One region of the Kocuria sabuli genome, then DNA from elsewhere that is predicted to be linked to it. Evidence: riboswitches for the same ligand, from Rfam matches in the RefSeq annotation. Region 1 holds a riboswitch; the other holds the start of a gene.
The links. A riboswitch is a leader RNA that binds a small molecule or an ion and turns the genes downstream of it on or off. The one in region 1 is predicted to bind S-adenosylmethionine.

Region 1 (7,272 bases):
ATCACGGCGACCGCGGCCCACGTGACCTCGTCGTTGAACCGCTGGTAGCCCAGCCGCAGGGCGAAGTCGCCCAGGCCGCCGGCACCGATGGCCCCGGCCATCGCGGACATGTCCGTGATGCCGATGACGAGGAACGTGTAGCCGAGCACCAGCGGGCCGAGGGCCTCGGGCAGGATGACCGTGGTGATGATCCTCCCCCGGGAGACGCCCATGGACCGGGCCGCCTCCACGACGCCGGGGTCCACCGACATCAGGTTCTGCTCGACGATGCGCGCCACCGCGAACATCGCGCCGATGGTCATGGCGAAGATCGCGGCGTTGGGGCCCAGGCGGGTCCCGACGACGTCCTCGGTGACCGGGCCGAGCGCGGCGAGCAGGATGATGAACGGGATCGGCCGCACGAAGTTCACGACCAGGTTGATCGCCTCGTGCACCGCGCGGTTCTCCAGGATGTTGCCCCGGCGCGTCACGTAGAGGCCCACGCCGACGAGCAGCCCGAGCAGTCCGGCGAGCAGGAGGGTGACGGCCACCATGTAGAGGGTCTCCCCGAGCGCGGAGAGCAGCTCGGGACCCAGGACGGTCCAGTCGTTCATGCCGCCACCTCCCGCAGGGTCGTGATCCGGGAGAGGTCGTCGACCACGTCCTGCACGGCCGTGTCCTCGCCGGTCAGCTCGAAGGTCAGGGACCCGAAGGACTCCTCCTGGAGCACGCTGATCCCGCCGTAGGCGATGGTGAAGCGCACGCCGCGGGCGGCGCCGTCGGAGAGCACCCCGCCGATGTCCACGCCGTCGCCGACGTCCACGATCACCAGCCGCCCGCGGTGGGCCCGGCGCAGCCGCTCGACCTCGCGCTCGTCCGGCACCGAGTGCAGCACGGAGGAGACGAAGCGTCGCGCGGTCCCGGTCCGGGGCCGGGCGAAGATGTCGACGGTGGAGCCGTGCTCCACGACCTTGCCGTCCTGCATCACGGCGACGTGGTCGGCGATGGCGCGCACGACGTCCATCTCGTGCGTGATGAGCACGATGGTGATGCCGAGCTCGCGGTTGACCCGCTGGAGCACCTGCAGCACCTCCTGGGTGGTGTCGGGGTCGAGCGCGCTGGTGGACTCGTCGGCGAGGAGCAGCTTCGGGCTGGTGGCGAGCGCCCGGGCGATGCCCACGCGCTGCTTCTGACCGCCCGAGAGCTGCTCGGGGTAGTTGCCCGCCCGCTCGGACAGGCCCACGAACTCCAGCAGCTCCGCGACCCGCGCGCGGCGCTTGTCCTTGGGCCAGCCGGCCCGCTTGAGCGGGTACTCGACGTTGCCGGCCACGGTGCGGGACGTGAACAGGTTGAACTGCTGGAAGATCATCCCGATCTCCTGCCGGACGGGTGCGAGCTCGGTCTCCTTCCGGCCCGCGACCTCGAAACCGTTGACCGTGAGGGAACCCGAGGTGATCGGCTCGAGTCCGTTGATCAGGCGCACGAGCGTCGACTTCCCGGCACCGGAGTAGCCGATCACGCCGAAGATCTCCCCCCGCCGGATCTCGAGCGAGACGCCGTCCACCGCGACCACTTCGCGCCGGGCCTTCGCCGGGCCCGTGACGAAGGTCTTGGTGACGTCCTCGAAGCGGACGATGACGTCGCCGTCGGGGTGGCGGATCCGGTCCGGGTCGGCCGGAGCCGTCACTTCTCGAGGTCCTCGGCGTACCGGTCGACGACCTCGATCAGCTCGTCCTGCGCGACGTCCATGGACACGGCGGTGTCCTTCGTCTCCGCCTGCTCGGCCGCCAGCACCGCGTCCGTGTGGAAGAGGTCGGCGACCTGGTGGAGGGTCTCGTCGTCCTTGTTGCCTCCGGTGGCGGCGAAGAAGTTGACGTAGGGCAGGGCGTTCTCGTTGTCCTCGCCGTCGGAGTACAGGGCCGAGTTCGGGTCGATGTCGGCCCGGGTGAGGAACGTGTTGTTGACCACGGCGCCGGCGGTCGAGCTCATCGACAGCACGGTCTGCTCGGCCGAGACGGGCGTGACCCGGACCTTGGAGGCCTCGGTGTCGATGTCCAGCTCGGACGGGGCCGTGGTGTCGGAGGTGAACTCGACGAGCCCGGCGGACTGCAGCAGCAGGAGCGCGCGGGCGAGGTTGATCGCGTCGTTGGGCACCGCGATCTCGTCGCCCTCCTGGATCTGGTCCAGGGACTCGTAGCGCTCCGAGTAGAGGCCCAGCGGGTAGATGGAGGTGGACCCGATCGGGACGATGTCCTCGCCCGAGTTGTTCCGGTAGTCGGCCAGGAACGCCCCGTGCTGGAACCAGTTCATGTCCAGGTCGCCGCTGGTGAGCGCGGCGTTGGGCTGGTTGTAGTCGGTGAACTCCACGAGCTCGACCTCGACGCCGGCCTTCTCCGCCTCCTCCAGGAAGGCCTCGTGCACCTGGGTCCGGCCGTCGGTGCCGATCTTGATGACGCCGTCGTCGTAGGGCGCGGCCGCCTGGTCGGAACCGCCGCAGGCGGTGAGGGTGAGGCCGAGGGTGGTGGCGAGGGCGAGGTGGGTGAGGCGCTGCGATCGCATGTCATGCCTTTCCGTGGATCCAGGATGTCGGAGGTCTCCGCCGGACCCGACGGGTCCGGCGGCCACGGTCGAGGGCGCGCCGGAGGGCGCGTCCACGGTCGAACCGTACTTGCCGCCGGCCGTCGATGGCCGGTGCCGGATGGTTCACCTGGGGCACCCCACTACGGGAGAGGGTTGCCGCCCAGCAAGCCAGGGCTTCGCGCTGGGACTCGTCATCCGCCCGACAGACTAGCACGTGCGGCGGGGGCCCGGACCGGCCCCGTCAGCGGCCGAGGAGCTCCTGGGCGCGGCGCCGGGCCCAGCGCTCGGCCTCCAGGACGGCGTCGAGGTCCAGGTGGCCGCGGTCCTCGTGCTCGCCCAGCACCTTCTCGACCGTGTCCACGATCACGGGGAACCGGATCCGGCCGTCGTGGAAGGCGTGCACCGCCTCCTCGTTGGCGGCGTTGAACACCGCCGGGTGGGTGCCTCCGCGCTCCCCCGCGGCCTTGATGAGGTCCACGGCCGGGAACGCCTCGCTGTCCAGCGGCTCGAAGGTCCACTCGGCCGCGCGGGTCCAGTCGCACGCGGGCGCCGCACCGGGTACGCGGTGCGGCCAGGCCAGGCCGAGTGCGATGGGCAGGCGCATGTCCGGCGGCGAGGCCTGGGCGAGGGTCGAGCCGTCCACGAACTGGACCATGGAGTGCACGACCGACTGGGGGTGGACCACCACGTCGATGCGCTCCAGCGGGACGTCGAAGAGCAGGTGGGCCTCGAGCACCTCCAGGGCCTTGTTCACCATCGTCGCCGAGTTGGTCGTGACCATGACGCCCATGTCCCAGGTGGGGTGCCGCAGCGCCTCCCGCGGGGTGACCGCCTCCAGCTCCGCCCGGGTACGGCCGCGGAACGGGCCGCCCGAGGCGGTCAGCACGAGCCGGTCCACCTCGGCGGTGCTGCCGCCGCGCAGTGCCTGTGCCAGGGCCGAGTGCTCGGAGTCCACCGGGATCAGGGCGTCCGGGCGCCCCGCGGCCGCCTCCTTGACCAGCGGGCCACCGGCAATCAGCGACTCCTTGTTCGCCAGCGCGAGCCGGTGCCCGGCCCGCAGGGCGGCCAGCGTGGGGGCGAGACCGATCGAACCGGTGATGCCGTTGAGCACGAGGTCCGCCTCCGGGTGCCCCGCGACCACCGCGGCGGCGTCGGGGCCGTGGAGGAGCTCGGGGCGGTAGTCGGCGGCGCCGGCGGACGAGGCGCACTCGGCGATCAGCCGGACCAGCTCCCGGACGTCGTCCCCGGTGCCGCTCGTCGCCACCAGGGCGGCGCGGGTCGCCACGGCCTGCTCCGCCAGCAGCGGCAGGTGGCCACGGCCGGCGGCGAGGGCCACCACGTCGAACGGCGTCGCGCCGTCGAGGGCGTTCGCGGCCCGCACGACGTCGAGCGCCTGGGTGCCGATCGAGCCCGTCGAGCCGAGGACGCTGATCCTGCGGGGACCGGCGGCGGCCAGTGCGCGCAGCTCGGGCGTCGGGCGGTTGCGGAGCACGGAGGAGGGGGACGTCATGGCCCCAGTATCCCCCAGCGGGCACCCCCGGTGCCGCGCACCGACGGGCCGGCGGGGGTGCGGTGCGCCCCGGGCCCGGGATGCGCCGAGGCCCCGCCCACCATGAACGGTGGACGGGGCCTCGGCGACCGACGGGGTCGGATCAGCGCGTGGTGCGGCCCTTGCGGCCGGTGACCGCGCCCCAGATGAAGAGCACGATGAGCGCTCCCACGACGGCGGTGATGATCGTGCCGATGTCGAACACGGAGTCGAGGCTGCCGATCCCGATCAGCGAGCCCAGGAAGCCTCCGAGGAGGGCTCCGACGATGCCGAGGACCATGGTGACGATGATGCCGCCGCCCTGGTTGCCCGGCATGATGAGCTTGGCGAGGGCGCCGGCGATGAGGCCGAGGACGATCCAGCTGATGATTCCCATGATGGCTCCTTATCCGTCCCGCGAGGGACTTTCATTGTACGCAACCGGTGAGTATCCAAGGAATATCCTGCGGTTGCTCCTGTCCCCACCCTATCCGACACTCAGCCGCCTGTCCGTTTCCTTTAGCGAATCACTTCGTGTCCCCGGACACGGGCCGGCCCGCCCGAAGCCGGAGCCTCGGGCGGGCCGGAGATCCTCCCAGGTGGGAGCGGGACGTCCTCAGTGGGCGACGGGCTTCTCCGCGCCGATGCCTGTGAGGGAGCGCACCTCCATCTCGGACTGCTTGACCGGGTCCTCGAGACGGCGTTCCGTCATGGAGCCGATGAAGCCGAGCAGGAAGGAGGCCGGGATCGAGACGATGCCCGGGTTCTGCAGCGGGAACCACGCGAAGTCCGCCGTCGGGATCATCGACGTCTCGGCACCGGACATGACCGGGGAGAAGATGATCAGGCCCACCGAGATGAACAGGCCGCCGTACATCGACCAGACCGCGCCCCGGGTGGTGAAGCGCCGCCAGTACAGGGAGTACAGGATGGTCGGCAGGTTCGCCGAGGCCGCGACCGCGAAGGCGAGCGCCACGAGGAACGCGACGTTCTGGCCCTGCGCGCCGATGCCGCCCGCGATGGACACGAGCCCGATGACCACCACGGTGGTCTTCGCGACCCGCAACTCCTTGCGGGGATCGGAGTCGCCCTTCTTGATGACGCTGGTGTAGATGTCGTGGGCGAAGGAGGCCGAGGCCGTGATGGCCAGGCCGGCCACGACCGCGAGGATCGTGGCGAACGCCACCGCCGCGATGATGCCCATCAGCAGCGATCCGCCCAGCTCGAAGGCCAGCAGCGGCGCCGCGGAGTTCACGCCGCCCGGCGCCGCCTGGATCCGCTCGGCGCCGATGAGGGCCGCCGCGCCGAAGCCCAGGATGAGGGTGAAGAGGTAGAACAGGCCGATCAGGCCGATCGCCCAGACCACCGAGGTGCGGGCCTCCTTGGCCGTGGGCACCGTGTAGAAGCGCATCAGCACGTGGGGCAGGCCCGCGGCGCCGAAGACGAGGGCCAGGCCCAGGGAGATGAAGTCCAGCTTGCTGGTCTCCGTGGCCCCGTACCGCAGGCCCGGCTCGAGGATGGCGGGGTTGCCGGACACGGCGACCGCGTCACCGAGCAGCGAGGAGAAGTTGAAACCGTAGAGCGCCAGGATCCAGACGGTCATGACCGCCACGCCGGAGACCAGGAGCACCGCCTTGATGATCTGCACGTAGGTGGTGCCCTTCATCCCGCCCACCAGGACGTAGACGATCATGAGCAGGCCCACCACCACGATGACGAGCGACTGACCGGCGCGCGAGCCGATGCCCAGCAGCAGCGACACCAGCGCACCGGCGCCGGCCATCTGGGCCAGCAGGTAGAACGCGGAGACGGAGAGGGTGGAGATGGACGCCGCGACGCGCACGGGGCGCTGGCGCAGCCGGAAGGACAGCACGTCCGCCATGGTGAACTTGCCGGTGTTGCGCAGGAGCTCGGCGATCAGCAGCAGCGCCACGAGCCAGGCCACCAGGAAGCCGATCGAGTAGAGGAACCCGTCGTAGCCCTGGATGGCGATCGCGCCGACGATGCCCAGGAAGGACGCCGCCGAGAGGTAGTCGCCCGCGATGGCCAGGCCGTTCTGGGTGCCGCTGAAGCCGCGGCCGCCGGCGTAGTAGTCGGCGGCGGTGGCCGTGGACTTGGAGGCGCGGAGCACGACCACCATCGTGACGACGACGAACGCGCCGAAGATGGAGATGTTGACCCAGGGGGTGCCGACCGTTTCCGTGGTGGCGGTCGCCATGGGCGCGAGCGCGGTGTTCAGGTGGTGCATCGGTCAGTTCTCCTGTCCGTGGACGCCGCCGGTGGTGGTGCCGAGGGTGGGTTCGAGGCGCTCCCGGATGGCCGTGGCCTTCGGGTCCAGCTTGCGGTTGGCGAAGGACACGTAGGCGCCCGTGATCGCAAAGGTCGTGACGAACTGGAGCAGGCCCAGGATCACGCCCAGATTGACGTTGCCGACCACCTGGATCGCGAAGAGCTGCGGGACGTACATGGCGAGCACCACGTACAGCAGGTACCAGACCAGGAAGACGACGGCGAGCGGGAAGACGAAGCCGCGATGGGTCTTGCGCAGCTCCTGGAACTCGGGCGACCGCTGGGCGGCCGGGAAGTCGACGTCGGCGACGAGGTCGTCGGCGTTGGTGGGTGGCTGATGGGACACGGGCTACCTCCTCATGTGATGCGGACCACACTAGGCCTTTGTATGCAGAGGGGCAAGGTGAATCACCGAGAATTCCCAGTTTTGGGGTCTGGGATGACATCCGGGGCCGAATCTGGACGCCTCGAGCTCGAAGCTGTATACACAGCGACCGCGGACGGACGCGTCAGCGCAGCGCCAGGAGGAGCTGGACGGCGCGGTCGAGGAAGGCGTCCACCTGCTGCTCCTCGTAGCTGCGCTCGCCGTGGGCGGGCGGGAGGACGGCACCGCGCAGCTCCGCCGGCTCGAGCGGGGCGGAGCCCGCGAGCCGGGCGCCGAGGCGCTCGCACAGGACGTCGACGTGGGCTGCGGAGTACCCCTGGCCCCGGGACCGCGAGGGGCGGCGGAAGCGCTGGGTGCGCGGCCGCTCGATCCGCCCGCGCACGACCTCGGTCAGGGCGTCGACGTGCTCCTGCCAGGCCGCGGGACCGCGCGTGCGGAGGACCTGCTCGCGCTCCGCGGCGGCGAGGGCGTCCTCCGCGGCGTCCAGGATCTCGTCGACGGCCTCCGGACG
Region 2 (7,272 bases), on a different contig from region 1:
AGCCCGCGCTTGTTGCGCGGGGCGTGCTCCACCGACATCAGGGCGGCCCCGCCCCACTCGCCGCCGGCGGAGAAGCCCTGCATGATGCGCAGGAGCACCAGGAAGATCGGGGCCCAGATGCCGATCGCGGCGTAGGTGGGCAGCAGCCCGATCAGCATCGTCGCCGCGCCCATGCCCACCAGGGTCAGCACCAGCACGATCTTGCGGCCGTACTTGTCGCCCAGGTGCCCGGCGACCACCGCGCCGAGCGGGCGGAACAGGAAGCTGATGCCCAGGGAGGCCCACGCGGCGACCTGGGTCAGACCGACCGGCTCGAAGAAGAGCGGCGCCAGCACGAAGGCCGCGGCCTGGGCGTAGATGAAGAAGTCGTACCACTCGATGGTCGTGCCCACGAGCGTGCCGGCCAGGACCTTGCGCTCCTCCCGGGACATCTCGTGCCGCCCGGACGGGACGGCGGTGTTGTGCGCCATGGAATCTCCAGTGTGGGTCGGGGACGGCGACGTCCTCGGCGGAACCCAACGCTCAATAACCGAACGTTCGGTAGTTGACTGGCATCCTACGGATCGAAGTGATCCCTGTCACTCCCCGGGGCAGGGTGGTCGAGGCCTGTCCCGGGATTGTGACGGAGGGCCAACCGGGCCGGCTCGGGAGGACCGCGCGCCGGTGCTGCCGACCACTGGAACGGGCCGGGCCCGGCCCCCGAGGGGACCGGGCCCGGTGGGCGCACCGTGGGGGCTCAGCCGAAGAGCCGCTCCGAGGCCAGGCGCGCGCCGGTCGTGAGGGACTCCAGCTTGGCCCAGGCGATCTGCGGGTGCAGGCGCCCGCCCAGGCCGCAGTCGGTCGAGGCGACGACGTTCTCCCGGCCGACCACGGAGGCGAACTGCTCGATCCGGTCGGCAACGAGCTCGGGGTGCTCCACGACGTTGGTCGAGTGCGAGACCACGCCGGGGATGATCACGCGGCCCTCGGGCAGCGGGTGGTCCTTCCAGACCTTCCACTCGTGGGCGTGGCGGGCGGAGGCGCCCTCGAAGGTGTAGCCGCCGGCGTTGATGGTCAGCATGAGGTCCACGATGTGCTGCAGCTCGAGGTCCGTGGTGTGCGGGCCGTGCCAGGAGCCCCAGCAGAGGTGGAAGCGCACCTGCTCCTCGGGGATCCCGCGCAGCGCGTGGTTGAGCGCCTCGACGCGCAGCCGGGTGAAGGCCAGGTAGTCCTCCACCGTGGGCTCCGGGTTGACCTGGTCCCAGGACTCCGCGATGGAGGGGTCGTCGATCTGCACGATCAGCCCGGCGTCGGTGATCGCCAGGTACTCCTCGCGCATCGCGTCGGCGCACGCGTGGAGGAGCTCCTCGTCGGTCCGGTAGTACTCGTTGGTCACGCGAGCGCAGGAGCCGGGGGACAGGGCCGCGACGAAGCCCGTCTCCGCGCCCGTGGCCGCCATGGCGGCCTTGAGGTTGCGGACGTCGGAGGCCACCGCCTCCTGGCCCGTGTAGGTCAGTGGCCCGGTGATCTTCGGCTGCGTGGTGGCGGACCGCCCGGTGAGGATGCCCGACGACGGGTCCTCGTACGCCTCCCGGAAGCGTTCGCGGTCCCGGCGGTCCGGGAAGCTCGTGAGCACGATGTTGCCGGGGGAGGACCGCTTCCTCTCCGTGGACGCCCACCGGTCCTCGTCGGAGGGGGTGAGCCCGCCGAGGCGGGAGAAGGAGTAGTTCCACCAGGCCCCGTAGTCGACGGCGCTGGACATGGTGTGCCCGTACTCGCCGTCGTTGACCACGTCCACGCCGGTCTCCCGCTGCCGCCGCACGACGTCCTCGACGCCCGTGGCGAGCTCGTCCGTGAGCTGCTCGAACGTGATCGCGCCGTCGGTGTGCTGCCGGTTGGCCTCCAGGAGGCGCGGGGTCCGGGGCAGGGACCCCACGTGGGTGGTCTGCACGCGGTCGGTGTTCTGCAGGGTCATGGAGGTGCTCCTCGGGGGGTGGGCGACGGGGGTGGGTGCGGTCGGGGCGCTCAGGCCCAGAGCCGGCGCGAGGCGATCTCGGCGCCGTGGGCGAGCGTCTCGAGCTTCGCCCACGCGATCTGGGGGTGCACGCGCCCGCCCAGGCCGCAGTCGGTCGAGGCGATGACGTTCTCGCGGCCCACGAGCTTCGCATAGCGCTCGATCCGGTCGGCGACGAGCTCGGGGTGCTCCACGACGTTGGTGGCGTGCGAGACCACGCCGGGCAGGATCAGCTTGCCCTCGGGCAGGGCGTGGTCCTCCCAGACCTTCCACTCGTGCTCGTGCCGGGCGTTGGCGCCCTCGAAGGAGTAGGCGCCCGCGTCGATCGACAGCAGCAGGTCCACCAGGTGCCTGAACTCGAGGTCCGTGGTGTGCGGGCCGTGCCAGGAGCCCCAGCACAGGTGGAAGCGGATCCGGTCCTGGGGCAGGCCGCGCAGGGCGTGGTTGAGGGCCTCCACCCGGACCTGGACGAAGCGCCGGTAGTCCTCCACGGCCGGCTCCGGGTTGATCTGGTCCCAGGACTCGGCGATGGAGGGGTCGTCGATCTGCAGCACCAGGCCGGCGTCGAGGATCGCGGTGTACTCCTCGCGCAGCACGTCCGCCCAGGCGTAGAGGAACTCCTCCTCGCTCCCGTAGTGGTGGTTGCCGATGCGGGCGGCGGAGCCGGGGGAGAGGGCGGCGACGAAGCCCTCGGCCGCACCGGTCTCCCCCAGCGCGGCGGTGAGGCCCGCGACGTCGGAGGCCACCGCGGCCTGGCCGGTGTAGGAGAGCGGGCCGGTCGCCGCCGGGAAGACGGGCGGCGGCAGGTCCGGGTCGGCCAGGTGGATGCCGGAGGAGGGGTCCGTGTACGCGTCGTGGAACGTGGCGAAGTCCCGCCGGTCCAGGAAGCTCGTGAGCACCACGTTGCCCGGGGTGGAGCGCTTGGGGACGTCGGCCTCGTTGTCGTCGACGATCGCCAGCCCGCCCGTGCGGTCGAAGGAGTACGTCCACCACGCCCCGTAGTCCACGGAGTGGGTCATGGCGTGGCCGTACTCGCCGTCGTTGACGACGTCGATGCCCGCCTCGCGCTGGCGGCGCACCACGTCGACCACGGCCTCCTGCAGCAGGGCTTCGAACTCCTGGTGACTCGCCGCGCCCGAGATGCGGGCCTCGTTGGCCGCGAGCAGCCCGGGGGTGCGGGGGAGGGACCCGGCGTGGGTCGTGAGGATGCGCTCGGCGCTGTGCAGCATGAAGTGCTGTCCTTTCCATCGGTCCTGGCGGTAGCACCGGGGGCGAGGACGGGGTCCGTCCGCCCGGGTTGCTGCGGCGTCGTCGAGCCAGATCTCTCGGCCGCTCTGGATGGTGACGACCCCATCCAACCGCACGGCCCGGATGTTGCGCCATTCGACACCCGCGTGACGGGCATGACGCCGTGTGACGCGCCGGGTGCTGCTCGCCGTCGTGCGCTGGATCACATACCGTGACGGTGACCGGTGCCCCGGACCCTGCGGGCACGGCGGACGGACGGAAGGATCTCCATGTTCCAGGACAACGGGCTCGAGGGACGCACCGCGCTGGTGACCGGGGGAGCGAGCGGCATCGGGCTGGCCGCGGCCCGCGCCCTGGCCGGCGCCGGGGCCCACGTGGTGGTGGCCGACGTCGACGAGGCCGGTGCGCAGCGGGTCGCGGACGAGCTCGGCGGGCGGGCGTGGGCCGTCGACCTGCTGGACACCGCGGCGCTGGCCGGGCTGAGCCTCGAGGTGGACGTGCTCGTCAACAACGCCGGCATCCAGAAGGTCTCCCCGATCGAGGAGTTCGACCCGGCGGACTTCCACCGGATCCTCGTGCTCATGCTCGAGAGCCCCTTCCTGCTGGTGCGCGCGGCCCTGCCGCACATGTACGGGCAGGGCTGGGGGCGGGTCGTGAACATCTCCTCCGTGCACGGGCTGCGCGCGTCCCCTTACAAGAGCGCCTACGTCGCGGCCAAGCACGGCCTCGAGGGCCTGTCCAAGACCGTGGCCCTGGAGGGCGCCGCGCACGGGGTGACCAGCAACTGCGTCAACCCCGGCTACGTGCGCACCCCGCTGGTCGAGAAGCAGGTCGCGGACCAGGCGAAGGTGCACGGGATCCCCGAGTCTGAGGTCGTGGAGCGGATCATGCTCGGCGAGACGCCGGTGAAGAAGCTCGTGGAGCCCGAGGACGTCGGCAGTCTCGTCGCGTGGCTGGCCGGTCCGCACGCCTCCATGGTCACCGGCGCGTCCTACACGATGGACGGCGGCTGGAGCGCGCGCTGAGCGCCCGCCGCTCCTGCTCAGCCGCTCCTGTTCAGCGGTGGCCCAGCTCCCGGGAGAGCCGGTGGGCCTCCGCGAGCAGGGCCCGGCCCAGGGGCTGGCGGCGCTCGCCGGCGAAGCGTGGCTCGATCCCCGTGAGGCTCAGCGCGTAGACGGGGGCGCCGGTCGCGTCGAAGACCGCCGCGGCCATCCCCCAGCTGCCCTCCACGATCAGTCCGGGATTCACGGCGAAGCCCTCCCGGCGCACGTCCGCGAGCAGTCCCCGGATCCGCTCGGCGGTGTGCAACGGACCCCACTCCGCGCGGGCACCGGCCGTGGCGGCCAGGATCCGCTCCACCTCGGCGTCCGGCAGGTGGGCCAGGACCGCCAGGCCCGCCGAGGCCACCCCGAGCGGGAGCCGCAGTCCCTCGTACAGGACGTGGGAGCGGATCGGGAACGCGCCCTCCACCCGGGCCAGGCAGACCGTCTCCGGCCCGCGGCGGGCCGAGAGGAACGCGCTCTCGCCGGTGGCCTCGGCGAGCCGGCGCAGCGACGGCCCGGCCAGCTCCCGGATCGGGTGGCGGTGGGCCGCGACCGCGCCCAGCACGTAGAGCTCCGGGCCGAGCTGCCACGCACCGCTGCCGGCGGGGCGGTCCACGAGCCCCTCGTCGGCCAGGCCCGTCAGCAGCCGGTGCACGGTGGGGCGCGTCAGACCGGTCGCCGCCGCGAGCTCCGCCACGGTGCCGCCCTGCTCCCGGCCCGCGACGGCGCGCAGGAGCTGCGCCACGCGGTGGACCACCTGGGTGCCCGCACCCGCCCCGCCCTCCTCCGTCATGGACTCCACTATATGGACATCCGGGCGCCCCGTGGCCGGATGATGAGGAGATCCCGCGGGATTCCGGCGGACCGGTTGACCGGTATGTGGGGGATTCCTAGATTGAGTCCTGGGTCACAGTTCTCCGACAGGAAGGGACGAGGGTGTCCAAGGTCATCGACAACGCCGCCGAGCTGCTGGCGCAGCACCTGCGGGACGGCATGACGCTCGCCGTGGGCGGGTTCGGGCTCAGCGGGATCCCGCGGGACCTCATCGAGGCGGTCCGCGACTCCGGGGTCACCGGCCTCACCGTGGTCTCCAACAACATGGGCGTGGACGGGAAGGGCCTCGGGGTGCTGCTCGAGAACCGCCAGGTCGCGAAGGTGCTCGCCTCCTACGTGGGCGAGAACAAGCTGTTCGCCCAGCAGTACCTGGACGGGGAGCTCGAGGTCGAGTTCAACCCGCAGGGCACCCTCGCCGAGCGGCTCCGGGCCGGCGGCGCCGGCATCCCCGCGTTCTACACGAGGACCGGGGTGGGCACCCTCGTGGCCGAGGGCAAGCCGCACGCCGAGTTCGACGGCGAGACCTACGTGCAGGAGCGCGGCATCGTCGCCGACGTCGCCCTGGTCCACGCCCACACCGGCGACACCGACGGTAACCTCGTCTACCGCTACACCGCGCGCAACTTCAACCCCATCGTCGCGACCGCCGGGAAGGTCACCGTCGCCGAGGTCGAGCACCTCGTGGAGGTCGGGGAGATCCACCCGGACCACATCGTGACCCCGGGCGTCTACGTCCAGCACGTCGCGCAGTACAGCGGCGCGCCCAAGGACATCGAGCAGCGCACCGTCCGCCCCCGCCCGGCCGGGCGGTCCGCCCAGCAGAACGGAGACCAGGCATGAGCTGGACCCGCGACGAGATGGCGGCGATCGCCGCCGTGGAGCTCTCCGACGGCGACTACGTCAACCTCGGCATCGGCATCCCCACCCTCGTGGCCAACAACCTGCCCGAGGGTGTCGACGTGGTGCTGCAGTCCGAGAACGGCGTGCTCGGCATGGGCCCGTTCCCCTACGAGGGCGACGAGGACCCGGATCTCATCAACGCCGGCAAGCAGACCATCACCCTGCAGCCGGGGGCCTCGATCTTCGACTCCGCCACGTCCTTCGGGATGATCCGCGGCGGGCACGTCAAGATCGCGATCCTCGGCGCGATGCAGGTCTCCGGCACCGGCGACCTCGCCAACTGGATGATCCCCGGGAAGATGGTCAAGGGCATGGGCGGGGCCATGGACCTGGTGGCCGGCACCCCGCGCGTCGTCGTGCTGACCGAGCACGTCACCAAGGACGGCTCCGCCAAGATCAGGACCGAGTGCGACCTCCCGCTCACCGGGGTGCGCGTGGTGGACCGCATCGTCACGGACCTGTGCGTGTTCGACGTCGAGGACGGCGGACTCGTGCTGCGCAACCTCGCCCCGGGGGTCACGGAGGACGAGATCCGCGAGAAGACCGAGGCGTCCTTCCGCACCGACCTGCAGGACGTCACCCCCGACACCGTCCCCACCGGGACCGATCCCACCGCACCAGCTGCTGCCGAGGAGAACCGATGAACACCCCGACCGACGTCGTCATCCTGTCCGGCGCCCGCACGCCCCAGGGCAAGATCCTGGGCCAGCTGGCGTCCCTCACCGCGGCCGAGCTCGGCGCCCACGCCATCACGTGCGCGCTCGAGCGCGCCGGGCTCACCCCCGAGCAGGTCGACTACGTGATCATGGGCCACGTCCTGCAGGCCGGCGCCGGCCAGAACCCGGCCCGCCAGGCGGCCGTCACCGCCGGGATCCCCCTGCACGTGCCCGCGGAGACCGTGAACAAGGTCTGCCTGTCCGGGCTCGTGGCCATCACCAACGCCGCACGGATGATCCGCGCGGGCGAGGCCGAGATCGTCGTGGCCGGCGGCCAGGAGTCCATGACCCACGCCCCGCACCTCGCCATGGGCGTGCGGCAGGGCAAGAGCTACGGCGACCTCGTGCTCGAGGACGCCGTGGCCAAGGACGGGCTCGTGGACGTCGCCGCGTGCGTGTCCATGGGCTCGCTCACCGAGTCCGGCAACGGCGAGCGGGAGATCTCCCGCGCGGAGCAGGACGAGGTCGCCGCGCAGAGCCACCAGCGAGCGGCCCGGGCCACGGACGAGGGGATCTTCCGCGACGAGATCGCCCCGCT

Region 2: another riboswitch for S-adenosylmethionine. It lies ahead of RE027_RS15735 (cobalamin-independent methionine synthase II family protein); the one in region 1 lies ahead of RE027_RS02630 (MetQ/NlpA family ABC transporter substrate-binding protein).

What each region holds. Positions count from the first base shown of each region.
Region 1 is NZ_JAVHZE010000002.1:79,321-86,592, forward strand. It holds gene RE027_RS02620 (methionine ABC transporter permease) at 1-593, opposite strand, end outside; gene RE027_RS02625 (methionine ABC transporter ATP-binding protein) at 590-1,666, opposite strand; gene RE027_RS02630 (MetQ/NlpA family ABC transporter substrate-binding protein) at 1,663-2,538, opposite strand; SAM riboswitch class IV at 2,639-2,755, opposite strand; gene dxr (1-deoxy-D-xylulose-5-phosphate reductoisomerase) at 2,801-4,069, opposite strand; gene RE027_RS02640 (GlsB/YeaQ/YmgE family stress response membrane protein) at 4,212-4,484, opposite strand; gene RE027_RS02645 (monocarboxylic acid transporter) at 4,704-6,335, opposite strand; gene RE027_RS02650 (DUF485 domain-containing protein) at 6,339-6,722, opposite strand; gene RE027_RS02655 (hypothetical protein) at 6,886-7,272, opposite strand, start outside.
Region 2 is NZ_JAVHZE010000021.1:30,194-37,465, forward strand. It holds gene RE027_RS15725 (MFS transporter) at 1-470, opposite strand, end outside; gene RE027_RS15730 (cobalamin-independent methionine synthase II family protein) at 737-1,954, opposite strand; gene RE027_RS15735 (cobalamin-independent methionine synthase II family protein) at 2,005-3,222, opposite strand; SAM riboswitch class I at 3,235-3,338, opposite strand; gene RE027_RS15740 (3-hydroxybutyrate dehydrogenase) at 3,511-4,266, shown strand; gene RE027_RS15745 (IclR family transcriptional regulator) at 4,298-5,077, opposite strand; gene RE027_RS15750 (CoA transferase subunit A) at 5,221-5,958, shown strand; gene RE027_RS15755 (CoA transferase subunit B) at 5,955-6,662, shown strand; gene RE027_RS15760 (acetyl-CoA C-acetyltransferase) at 6,659-7,272, shown strand, end outside.